2 regions of the Glutamicibacter sp. Je.9.36 genome follow, and region 1 is predicted to be linked to the other one. Evidence: predicted binding sites of a transcription regulator. Region 1 holds the regulator's gene; the other holds the start of a gene.

Region 1 (7,933 bases):
AGCAGGAAATGGTCAAGCACGTGGTCAGCGCGTTGGAAGACGAGAAGCATTTGCTGGTGCAGGCCGGTACCGGAACGGGCAAGTCCATGGGCTACCTGATTCCGGCACTGGCCCACGCGCAAACCAGCGCCAAGCCAGTGATCGTCTCCACCGCGACATTGGCGCTGCAATCGCAGATTGTCGGCCGTGACGTACCGCGATTACTCGACTCGCTCAAGGGCAAGCTCTCGCGCCCGATGGATGTCGCGCTGCTCAAGGGGCGCTCGAACTACCTGTGCCAGTACAAGCTCGGCGGCGGATACCCGGATGACGAAGGCACTCTTTTTTCCATGGACGAGCCGGCAATACCTGCCGGCACCACTTACTCGCCGCTGGCTAGCGAAGTAATGAAACTGCGTGAATGGGCCGAAGAGACCGACACCGGTGACCGCGATGAACTGGTGCCCGGGGTTAGTGACAAGGCGTGGAAGCAGGTCTCGGTTTCGGCCATGGAGTGCCTCGGCTCGCAGAAGTGCCCGATGGCGGACGAATGCTTCTCGGAAATGGCGCGTGCCCGTGCCGCCGAGTCCGACGTGGTCATTACGAACCATGCGCTGCTGGCGGTTTCGGCCTTCGAGGGGCTTTCGGTTCTCCCGGACTTCGAAGTAGCGATCATCGATGAGGCCCACGAACTGCAAGATCGCGTGACCAGCTCGGTTTCGGGCGCGCTCTCCTCGCGCATGGTGCTTACCGCCGCTGGCGGTGCCAAGCGCCATTGCGGTATCAATGCGGATGAGATGGTCAAGGCCGCAAACCGCCTGGAAAAGTCGTTGACCGGGTTGCCGACAGGCTTGCTGGAACATGGTCTGCGCGAAGACATGGGCATTGCCCTGAACGACATCGTGGAGCAGGCCCGGCTGGCTCTGGCGCTGTCCAAGCCCGAAGCCAACGCACCGGCCGATGGCGGCCGCCAGACTGCCCGCTCCCAGCTGCAGGCAGTGATGGATGATGCGATTCGCATGCTCGAATCCGAAGAACGCCGCGAGGTCCTGTACACCACCCGTCCGCGGGAGTTTGTCGAAGGCCGGGGCTACGTCGAGGCCGATGAAAGCCAGCCGGCAACCTTGAACGTGGCACCGTTGTCGGTGGCCGGCAAGTTGCGCGAGGGCCTCTTCGACGGGCGCACGGTCGTATTGACCAGCGCCACCTTGGCCGTTGGCTCGCAGTTCGACTCGGTAGCAGGCTCCTTGGGCCTGATGGGCGCCGGCGCTCCATCATGGACCGGCGTAGATGTTGGCAGCCCTTTCGATTACCCCAAGCAGGGCATCCTCTACGTGGCCAAGCACCTGCCCAAGCCAGGACGCCAACTGGCGGCGGAGACGCTGGATGAGATCGAAGATCTCATCAAGGCCTCCGGTGGCGGCGCCTTGGCGCTGTTCACTTCCAAGCGTTCCGCCGAGGAAGCGGCAAGCATCTTGCGCGAGCGCTTGGACGTGGAAATCTTGTGCCAGGGTGAAGCCAGCATGAAGTCGCTGGTCGAACAGTTCAGCAGCGAACGCGACACCTGCCTGTTTGGAACCATGACCTTGTGGCAGGGCGTGGACGTGCCAGGCGATTCTTGCAGGCTGGTCATCATCGACAAGATTCCTTTCCCGCGCCCGGATGATCCTATCTCCAAGGCCCGTTCCGAGGACGTGGCCAAGCATGGCGGCAATGGCTTCATGCAGGTTGCCGCCACCCATGCGGCGATTCGCCTGGCCCAGGGCGCTGGGCGCTTGATTCGTTCGGTCGGGGATAAGGGCGTTGTGGCGATCCTTGATTCGCGCATGGCCACGGCGCGGTATGGCAGCTTCTTGAAAGCTACCCTGCCGCCGATGTGGCCGACTGTCGATAAGAAGGTCATCACTGGTGTTCTCAAGCGTTTGAACCCGGGCGGGAAATAGCCGCAGCCAGAATGTGAACTTGAGCTGTCCTTCGGGACAGCTCAAGTTCTTTAACCGGTACCAGCATGATGCTTCCAGATGCACTAAGGTCTGTGACAAGAACTGATGAAGCTCGAATCGGAAGGCACCATGGAGTCCATGCAGGAATTGGCGCACCAAGCCGCGATCGACACCCACCAGCGGTTCGGGCATCGCCTCATGGGGTTGCCCGGAACGTGGATTGGGCAGAGCTACAGCAAAGCGCATCGGTTGCGCGACGGAAGCATGCTCAGCAATCTCAATGGTTTCGCGCACCCGCTTGCGGAGTGGAACTATTGGTGGCAGGCGCACTATCTGGATGCCATCATCGATGAGGGCCGCTCGTACTGGGACGAAGGCAACGAACACCGGGCGCGCGAAGCGCTTGCCCGGGCCAACGGCTTATTGCGCGGCATTCGAATTCGAAACTTCGGGATCTTGCCCAACTACTTCTTCGACGACATGGCTTGGCTTGCCCTGGCCTGCGGCCGCCTGTCAGAGTTCACCCAGCTGGCGATGGGACACAGGAGCCGTCCTGCCGAGGCGGCAGTTAGGACGCTGGGACGGCAGCTCCATGCCGGCATGGATGGGGTGCTGGACGGCGGCCTGTACTGGTCCAGAAAGCGGGATTTCAAGAACACGCCAGCCAATGCGCCGGCGGCACTGTTCTTTGCCCGTACCGGGGAGAAAGAGACCGCGCGAGAGCTTCTCCAGTGGCTGGAAAAGAATCTGTTCAGCGTGGAGCGAGGACTGTATCTGGACGGACTGCGGTTGACCACGCAGGGGCACACCGTGGAACCAGCGGTCTACACCTATAACCAGGGCCTGGTTCTCGGGGCATTGCTTGAGCTTGGCGAGCCTGCTGATCTGGCTCACGCTCAAGTACTGATCGATGCCACCACGAAATCGCTGTCAACTGCTGCCGGGGTCCTCTCGTTCAACAGCGGGGGAGACGGCAACCTGTTCGCGGGGATACTCTGCCGATATCTTGCCCTCGCCGGTAATGATGTCCGCTTGGAAGCCCGGAGCCGGGAGCAGGCCAGAAGGCTGGTCATGGCAACGGCGCGCCATCTGGCTGACCAGGAACCACGCCGGCTTTCGGCGGCAATCCAACGCTGGATGATCTTCTCGGCGGCCGCTCAATTCGAGTTGAACGCCGGCCAATAGCGGGTTAAACGAGAATTGCGCTGGTGCCGAGCACCAGCGCAATGACCGTACGTATTCTAGAGAGAGCGCATCACCGAGACGACGCGTCCCATGATCGTTGCGGCATCACCCAAAATTGGTTCGTAGCGCGAGTTCTGCGGAAGCAGCCAGGTATGCCCGTCACGCTGCCGGAAAGTCTTTACCGTGGCTTCCTCATCGAGCAGGGCAGCTACGATGTCGCCGTTGTCCGCCGTCTGCTGGCGGCGGACAACTACCCAGTCGCCATCGCAAATCGCAGCGTCAACCATTGAATCGCCGGAAACCTTGAGCATGAACAGTTCGCCGTGGCCTACGAGCTGACGAGGCAACGAGAAAACATCCTCGACGGACTGTTCGGCAAGGATCGGACCGCCGGCAGCGATACGGCCAACCAGGGGAACCATGGTGGTGTCAGCGGAAGTGCTCAATTCAATGATCTTGGCGTCTTCGCTGGCATCTGGCTCGACCGGCTTCGAAACTTCGGCCTTCTCGGCGTCTTCGGCCAGCTGCAGAGGCAGCAGGATTTCCATTGCGCGCGGACGGCGTGGATCTCGACGGATATAGCCGAGCTTTTCCAGCTGGCTCAGCTGGTGGGTGACGCTCGAAAGGCTCTTGAGCCCCACTGCGTCACCAATCTCACGCATCGATGGTGGATAACCGTTCTTGCCGATTGACCGCTGGATCGTCTCCAGGATCTTCTTTTGGCGAATCGTCAGCGAACGTGCATTCGATCGGGGAGTGCGTTGTGAAGCTGACATGAGATTTTGCCTTCCCTAGCAATCATTCGAAAGTTCGTAAGTCCAAACTGTCGGCGCTAGATGGTGAGATGTTTTCATTGCTCGTCTACTTCGAAATCTTAGTAGATAAGCGAGCTTCTTTCAAAGATTTGTTCGAAAACTTCTGGACAAGTTCCGCAAACCTCTGTTAGAACAGATATACGAGGTTCGAACAAGTTTTCGAATCTATGCTTTCGAATACAAATTCGCATCACTTGAATTTCTTGAGGAGACAAAGTCATGGCAACCGTCGCACTTGACTCAAATCAGACCCAGGCACCACTGAAGATCCGCATCAACCGTCGCGGATGGGCCGTGCTTGTGGGTATGCCCATTTTCGCACTCACCATCGCCGCAGCTTTCTTCATCTCCATGTTTGCCTCTGACGCGCATGCCGCAGCCGATACTCCTGTTGGAGTCGGAACCGTTGATGTCACCGTTATTCCAGGGGATACGCTGTGGAGCCTGGCCCGGGATTACGCCACCGGTTACGACGTGACCTCGGCAGTGGGCCACATCGCCGAACTCAATGCCCTGACCGGCAGCGAAATCCAGGTCGGCGAAACCCTCTCGATTCCGGTCCTTGCCGGCTAGCTTCCCCAGCCTGCTTCGAGTTTGTTACCTGTGGCCGTAGCGGATTCACCGGCAGGCGCGCTGCACACGTAGACTTGATGCGTGAATGACCGCAGTGAACTTTTGAGTCAGCTGCCCTTGCGTGAGAATCTCCGCGGGCTATCCCCTTATGGCGCACCACAAATTGACGTGCCCATCCAGCTGAACGTCAACGAGAACACCCATCCGTTGCCACCGACAGTCGTCGATGCCATTGCCCAAGAGGTGGCCAAGGCGGCGGCAACGTTGAACAGGTATCCGGACCGCGAGTTCACCGAGCTTCGCGAACTCCTAGCCGATTACCTCGGCCACTCGCTCACCAAGGACAATATCTGGGCCGCTAACGGTTCCAATGAAATCCTGCAGCAAATCCTGCAAGCCTTTGGCGGCCCCGGCCGTGCCGTGATGAGCTTCGGCCCTACCTACTCCATGTACCCGCTGCTTGCCAGTGGTACTGACACGAAATATATCGCCGGTGAACGCGCCGCAGATTTCACCTTGTCCGCCGATTCCGCAGCCGCACAGGTTCGCGAGCACAAGCCGAACATCGTTTTCCTTTGCTCTCCGAATAACCCCACCGGCACGGCCCTTGGCCTTGACGTCATCACCGCGGTATATGAAGCCATGAGCGAGCATAACGGCATGGTGATCGTGGATGAGGCGTACGCCGAGTTCTCCTTGGCCAGCACCACCTCGGCGCTGAGCCTGCTCGAAGGCCGCCAGCGGCTGATCGTCTCGCGCACCATGTCCAAGGCTTTCGGTCTGGCCGGTGCGCGCGTAGGCTACCTGGCCGCTGCGCCAGAAGTCACCGATGCCATCCGCTTGGTGCGACTGCCGTACCACCTGTCGGCAGTGACCCAGGCAACCGCCATCGCGGCCTTGAAGAACATCGAGTTGCTGTTGGCCCAGGTCGAGGACATCAAGTCCCAGCGGGACCGCATCGTCGCGCGCCTGAAGGAACTTGGCCTCAAGCCATCGGTCTCCGACTCCAACTTCGTCTTCTTCGGTGGCGTCGAAGACCCCCACAAGATTTGGGAAGGCCTGTTGGAAGCCGGCATCATCATCCGCGACAATGGAATCCCGGGAACCTTGCGTGTTACGGCAGGAACCGAATCGGAAACCACAGCCTTCTTGGAACGACTTGCCGAACTGCTCGGCTCGCAGAAGTAATCAAAGACAAGCGAAGGAAGACATGTCTGCCGAATTGATTGGCGCACGTCGCGCCCGCATGGAACGCGTGACCAGCGAATCGTCCGTATTCGTTGAACTGGACCTCGATGGCACCGGTGTCTCTGAGATCAGCACCTCGGTGCCGTTCTACGACCACATGCTGACTGCGCTATCCAAGCATTCGCTCATCGATCTCACCGTGCGTGCCACCGGCGATACCCACATCGACGTTCACCACACCGTCGAGGACACCGCGATCACCATTGGCGAAGTACTGCGCGTGGCACTGGGCAACAAGGCCGGCATCCGCCGCTTCGGCACCTCCTACGCTCCACTGGACGAAGCCCTGTCCCGTTCGGTAGTCGATGTGTCTGGCCGGCCATACCTCGTGCACTCGGGCGAGCCTGCGGGCCAGGAATACCACCTGATCGGTGGTCACTTCACCGGTTCGATGACCCGTCACGTCTTCGAAGCCATCACTTTCCACGCACAGATCTGCGCTCACATCGAGGTGCTCTCGGGTCGCGACCCGCACCATATCGTTGAAGCGCAGTTCAAGTCCTTCGCGCGCGCCTTGCGCGAAGCGGTAGAGCGCGATGAGCGCATGGGCGACAAGATCCCATCCACGAAGGGTGCACTGTAAGTGGAAAAGAAAACAGTAGTTGTCCTGGATTATGGTTCCGGCAACGTCCGCTCCGCTGTGCGCGCTTTGGAAGCCGCCGGCGCTGAAGTGGAACTGACCGCAGATCCGAAGAAGATCGTGGCCGCCGACGGCCTGGTAGTCCCCGGTGTTGGCGCCTACGCCTCGGTCATGGAGCAGCTGGCCAAAACCGGTTCCCTGCGCTGGATCGGTCGCCGCATCGCCGGTGGCCTGCCGGTTTTGGGTATCTGCGTGGGACACCAGGTCTTCTTTGAAGAAGGCGTGGAACACGGTGTGAAAACCGAAGGCATTGGCGAATGGCCGGGCAAGGTTGAACGCCTGCAGTCGGATGTCATCCCGCACATGGGCTGGAACACGGTACGCCCGCCGGAAGGATCCAAGCTGTTCGCCGGCATCGAGGGTGAACGTTTCTACTTCGTGCACTCCTACGCTGTTCAGAAGTGGGAATTCGACGTAACCCAGCCAGCGATGACTCCGCCACAGGTGACCTGGTCGACGCACGGAACGCCCTTCGTGGCCGCCGTCGAGAACGGCCCGCTATCGGCAGTGCAGTTCCACCCGGAGAAGTCCGGGGACGCTGGCGCGCAGCTGCTTCGCAACTGGTTGGGGACGCTCTAGGCATGTGGACCCTCATTTTGGGCGTTGTCGGGGCCTTCCTGATTGGCGGAGCCATTTCGCTGAAGAGCCAGAAGGCCCATATCTCATGGATCATCGCGCTGTGGGTACTTGCAGGCCTGAGCCTGATCGCAGCCTGGTCCTTGACCTACTAATCACATTACTTCTTCACTAAGGACATCATGAGCGAGCAACCAATCCTCGAACTTTTGCCTGCAGTAGATATCGCTGGCGGACAGGCAGTGCGCCTGGTCCAGGGCGAAGCCGGTTCCGAGACCGGATACGGCGACCCGCTGGAAGCTGCGCTCTCCTGGCAGAACGCCGGCGCTGAATGGCTGCACCTGGTCGACCTGGACGCAGCCTTTGACCGTGGCAGCAATGTTGAGATTGTCCAGCGCATTGCCAAGGAACTGGATATCAAGGTCGAGCTCTCCGGCGGTATCCGCGATGACGCTTCACTTGACCGGGCCCTGGAATTCGGCGCTACCCGCGTCAACCTCGGAACCGCCGCGCTGGAGAACCCGGAATGGACCAAGCAGGCCATTGCCCGCCACGGCGACAAGATCGCCGTGGGCATGGACGTGCGCGGAACCACCTTGTCCGGCCACGGCTGGACCAAGGACGGAGGCGACCTGTGGGATGTTCTGGCCCGCCTCGAAGATGCCGGATGCGCCCGATACGTCGTCACCGACGTGACCAAGGACGGCACCCTGCGCGGACCGAACGTTGAACTATTGCGCGAAATCGCTGCCAAGACCAGCAAGCCGATTGTCGCCTCGGGCGGCATCTCCTCGCTCGAAGATCTCCGGGTCTTGCGCGAGCTGGTTCCAGAAGGCATCGAAGGAGCCATCATGGGCAAGGCGCTGTACTCGGGCCAATTCACCTTGCAAGAAGCGCTCGATGTAGCAGGTCGCCGCTAGGCCCCATGCTGCAGCAGGGAAAGACGATTCAGAAGCTCGCGCTTTTGAATCGTC
Region 2 (4,526 bases), on a different contig from region 1:
AGAAACCACGGGTAGCCAACGCCGGGGTACCAATACGCAACCCCGAAGTCACCATCGGCGGACGAGGATCAAACGGCACCGAATTGCGGTTCACCGTGATCTCCACCTGAGCCAAAAGATCCTCACCCTGCTGCCCATCCAACTCGCTATTACGCAAGTCAACGAGCACCATGTGAACATCCGTGCCACCAGTCAAAACGCTGATGCCCTTGGCAACAACATCTTCCTGGGTCAAACGCTCAGCCAAGATCCGGGCACCAGCCAAGGTCCGCTCCTGGCGCTCCTTGAACTCCGGCGAAGCGGCAATCTTGAACGCCACCGCCTTGCCAGCAATCACATGCTCCAACGGACCACCCTGCTGGCCAGGGAACACCGCCGAGTTCAACTTCTTCGCGATCTCCGCATCATTCGAGAGAATAATGCCGCCACGAGGACCAGCAAGCGTCTTATGCGTCGTGGAAGTCACCACGTGAGCGTGCGGAACCGGCGAAGGATGCAACCCGGTTGCCACCAAGCCAGCGAAGTGCGCCATATCCACGAACAGGTACGCGCCGACCTTGTCAGCGATCTCGCGGAAGCGCTGGAAATCCACCTGGCGCGGGTACGCCGACCAGCCAGCAACAATCATCTTCGGCTGGTTCTCAATGGCAAGGCGCTCCACCTCGTCCATGTCCACTTCATAGGTTTCCTCGTCCACACCGTAAGGAACGATGTTGAACAAGCGGCCCGAGAAGTTCAGCTTCATGCCGTGGGTCAGGTGGCCACCGTGGTTCAGGTTCAGGCCCAGCACGGTATCGCCCGGGCGCACCAGCGCGTGGTACACCGACGCGTTAGCCTGCGCACCGGAGTGCGGCTGCACGTTGGCGAACTTCGCCCCGAACAAGTCCTTGAGGCGCTCGATCGCCAGCGTCTCGATGACATCAACTTCCTCGCAACCGCCATAGTAGCGGCGGCCCGGGTAGCCCTCGGCATACTTGTTGGTCAGTACCGAACCCTGCGCCTGCATGATTGCCTGCGCCGTGTGGTTCTCCGAAGCGATCATTTCCAGGCCGCGCTGCTGGCGAGCCAGCTCAGCGTCAATACGCTGCGCGACTTCCGGATCGAGATGCGCGAGGTCTGCGGTCAGGGAATCTGCCGAGAGAGTTGAAGCTTGTGCCATTGCCCATTCCTAAATGTATGAATTGCCGACAACTGATATATCAATCTGCGATTCACTGTATGATGGAAGTCACAGCCCGGTCAATGGGTAACCCGAAATTATTTCAGCGTGCAGCAATCACGCGGTATGGAGCAGAGAAAACGGAGGCAAGATGACACTCGCCACACAGCTTCCCGTGGGCGCCGAGTCCCTGGCTGAACGCGCCTACCTGGTTCTGCGAGACCGGCTCATCATGATGGACATCGCCCCCGGCGACCCGATCAACGAGGCCCACCTGGTCAACGAACTCGGCGTCGGCCGCACGCCGTTGCGCGAGGCGCTCAAGCGCCTGGAGGTCGACCACCTGGTGCAGTCCTATCCGCGCCGCGGCACCTTTGCCACCCGTGTGGACATCACGGAGCTGGCCGATATCACCGAAGTCCGCGAAGCCCTGGAACCCCTCGCCGCGGCCAAGGCGGCAGCCTTGCAAGGCGGCAGCGCGCGCAGTCGCATCGAGACAACGCTCCAAGCCGTCAGCCAGCTGTCGGGCGCGAATCTCCGGCGCACGTTGATGGAGAACGACCTGGAAGTCCACCGGCTGATCTACCAAGCGGCCGGCAACCACCATCTGGAGCAGACGCTGATCCGCCTGGATAACCTTGCCACCCGCATCTGGTGCATGGCCCTGGATCGACTGCCGAGCATCGACGAGCACATCGAAGAACACATCTCGCTGCTCCAAGCCATCCTCGACGGCGACGCGCAGCTGGCACAGGAATTGGCCCTGGAACATATCGTGCACTTCGAGGCATCGGTGCGATCCGTTCTCTAGCCGCCGCTTCACGGCTGGAGCGATGCCATGCATTGCGAAAAAATAGTTATCCCCATTTCCCAGAATCGAAGACATGTTCGAGTAAGCGAAGTATAATTAGAACATGTCCGAAGCAAAGGCGCACGGAAACAGCCTCACCCCACCAGCACCCCCCGAGGAATTCGACCTCCACGTCCAAACCGTGCAAAACGACCTCTCCGCCCTCGAAGAACACGGCAGCAAAGCCGACTGCGCCCACGGCATCGAACTGCTGGAAGCCCTCATCTCCGCAGCACGCTGCAAACAAGCCGGCCTCGCCCACCAAATCGAAAAAGAATACGTCCGCGACCACGAAGAACGCGGCATCCACCTCGATGACCAAACCCGCGGTGCAGCCGCCTGCGTCGCCCTGGCCCGCAAGCAATCACCGCACGGCATGCGCAACTACTTGGTCAATTGCCGCATCCTCTTCGAAGACACCCCGAACCTCGCCGCAGCCTGCTCCCGCGGCGAATTCACCGAAGCCCAAACCCAAGCCATCCTCACCCCGCTCCAAGACCTCAAACCCCAGCGCCGCACCGAATTCGACCAGCTCTACGCCCAGAACCCGCACATGTTCGAATCCATGGGCACCACCCAAATCAGGGAAACGGTCCGCAAATTCGCCCTGGCCTACATCTCCGACCCCGACTCCATCAAGCAGAAAACCGTCGAAGAGCAACGCAACCTCACCCTGAAAATCGACGACCAGAACGGCCGCATCATCATCCACGGCGAATACCCCCTGCTGCAGGGCATGTGCCTCAAACGCTACCTCGACGAAGAATCCAAAACCCTGCGCAAAAAAGGCGACCCGCGCACCCGCACCCAGATCCGCGCCGACCTGCTCTTCAGCTACATGATGGTCGGCGAACCCTCCAAAATGCCCATCGCCCTGCAAGTCGCAGTAGTCATGACCGACCGGGCCCTGTTCGCCGGCGAACGCGAACCAGCCTACCTGGAAGGCTACGGCTTCATCCCCGCCCAGAGCGTGCGCGAATGGATCAGCGGACACCAGATCCCCAACAGCCTGACCTTCGACCAAATGGACGCCAAACCCACCACGGAACTGATCGAACAGCTCGACGTGCGCACCGAACTCGCCCGCCTCTACACCGCACCCGGCGACCAGGACCTGATCGCCATGGACTCCAAAGCCCGGATCTTCCCGGAAAAGCTCAAGAAATTCATCGCGATCCGCGACCGGCACTGCCGCACCCCGTTCTGCGACGGCATCGTGGAGGAAATAGACCACGTCAAGCAATACGCCCGCGGAGGCAAGAGCACCGTCTTCAACGGCGATGGCCGATGCGCTAGTTGCAACAAGGCCAAGGAAGCCGCCGGCTGGTACGAATACACGACCTACGGCAACGGCCACACCATCATGATCTGTCCCGGCTCGGCGATGTCCTACAAGTCCACCGCGCCGCCAGCCACGGGATACGCGCACAAGCCGTTCCCGCAATTGAGACGCGACTCGAAATGGATACAGCAACTCAAGGAACGGCTGAAGCCCAAGGATGGCCCCGAAGACATCGCAGCCTGACTCCCAGCAAATAATATCGATCCCGTGGTTGCGGTCCGCGCCAACCCATGCGGTCGAACCTGCCTGGCGTGCAACGACTGCCCAACACGTCGAATTTGGCGCATTCGGCATCCATACCTAGGTGATCGAACCAGGCGGACTGGCTTAGCTGGGAGTTTGCCCGAGGGCCTTTTGCCACCCCTCGCCCCGGTGCTGAAGTGGTTCCATGGATTACAACATCGGCTATTTCGTTGGTTCGCTCGCCACGAACTCCATCAACCGCGTCCTGTCCAAGGCCCTGATAGCCCTGGCACCTGAAAACCTCAGTTTCACGGAGATCCCGATCAGCGATCTGCCCTTGTATAGCGCTGACTACGATGACAATTATCCCGAAGCCGGGACCGCGCTCAAGACCGCCATCGAAGCCTCGGATGGCCTGCTATTCATCAGCCCGGAGTACAACCGTTCAATTCCCGGTGCGCTGAAAAATGCCATCGACTGGGGTTCGCGGCCCTGGGGTACCAACTCCTTCGCCCGCAAGCCCACCGGCCTGCTCGGCGCTTCGGTCGGCGCCATCGGCACTGCGGTCATGCAGTCCAGCATGCGCAGCGTCCTCAGCTTCCTGGATGCCCCGCAGCTGAACTCCCCCGAGGTCTACCTGCAGTACCGTCCCGAAGACTTCGGCGAGGACGGGAGCATCAGCAACCCGGACACCGAGAAGTTCTTGGCCCACTACATGGGCGAATATGCGGCGTTCGTTGAGCGTGTGCTCGATGCGACAGCTGCGGGTCATATCGGAGACGAAGGAATGTAGCCGCCTCCAACGTCCACTAGCCGCGCGAGTACTCGGCAAGACAGACTCCGGAGGCAAAAGACTGCATGTTCTCCAGCCTCCAGCGATCCGGGGCATACCCTGTGTCCCCGAAGAGCCTGATACCCGACCCGAACATCACCGGCTGCACCTTCAGGGCTAGCCTGTCGATGTCCGGCCGGAGCCTGGCGGCCAATTGCCC

The links. Region 1 encodes LexA, which represses DNA repair genes until DNA is damaged. Its sites were predicted from a motif close to TCGAACANNTGTTCGA; they were not measured.
Region 2: the regulator LexA is predicted to act here: its motif matches at 2,036-2,051, upstream of AAZQ98_RS00320 (DUF222 domain-containing protein).

Annotation. Positions count from the first base shown of each region.
Region 1 is NZ_JBCPSN010000003.1:42,783-50,715, reverse strand. It holds gene AAZQ98_RS08535 (ATP-dependent DNA helicase) at 1-1,922, shown strand, start outside; gene AAZQ98_RS08530 (glycoside hydrolase family 76 protein) at 2,028-3,107, shown strand; gene lexA (transcriptional repressor LexA) at 3,164-3,883, opposite strand; gene AAZQ98_RS08520 (LysM peptidoglycan-binding domain-containing protein) at 4,142-4,495, shown strand; gene AAZQ98_RS08515 (histidinol-phosphate transaminase) at 4,577-5,683, shown strand; gene hisB (imidazoleglycerol-phosphate dehydratase HisB) at 5,706-6,326, shown strand; gene hisH (imidazole glycerol phosphate synthase subunit HisH) at 6,327-6,962, shown strand; gene AAZQ98_RS08500 (hypothetical protein) at 6,965-7,114, shown strand; gene priA (bifunctional 1-(5-phosphoribosyl)-5-((5-phosphoribosylamino)methylideneamino)imidazole-4-carboxamide isomerase/phosphoribosylanthranilate isomerase PriA) at 7,142-7,879, shown strand.
Region 2 is NZ_JBCPSN010000001.1:71,676-76,201, forward strand. It holds gene glyA (serine hydroxymethyltransferase) at 1-1,159, opposite strand, end outside; gene AAZQ98_RS00315 (GntR family transcriptional regulator) at 1,311-1,970, shown strand; gene AAZQ98_RS00320 (DUF222 domain-containing protein) at 2,074-3,534, shown strand; gene AAZQ98_RS00325 (NADPH-dependent FMN reductase) at 3,740-4,327, shown strand; gene AAZQ98_RS00330 (dihydrofolate reductase family protein) at 4,344-4,526, opposite strand, start outside.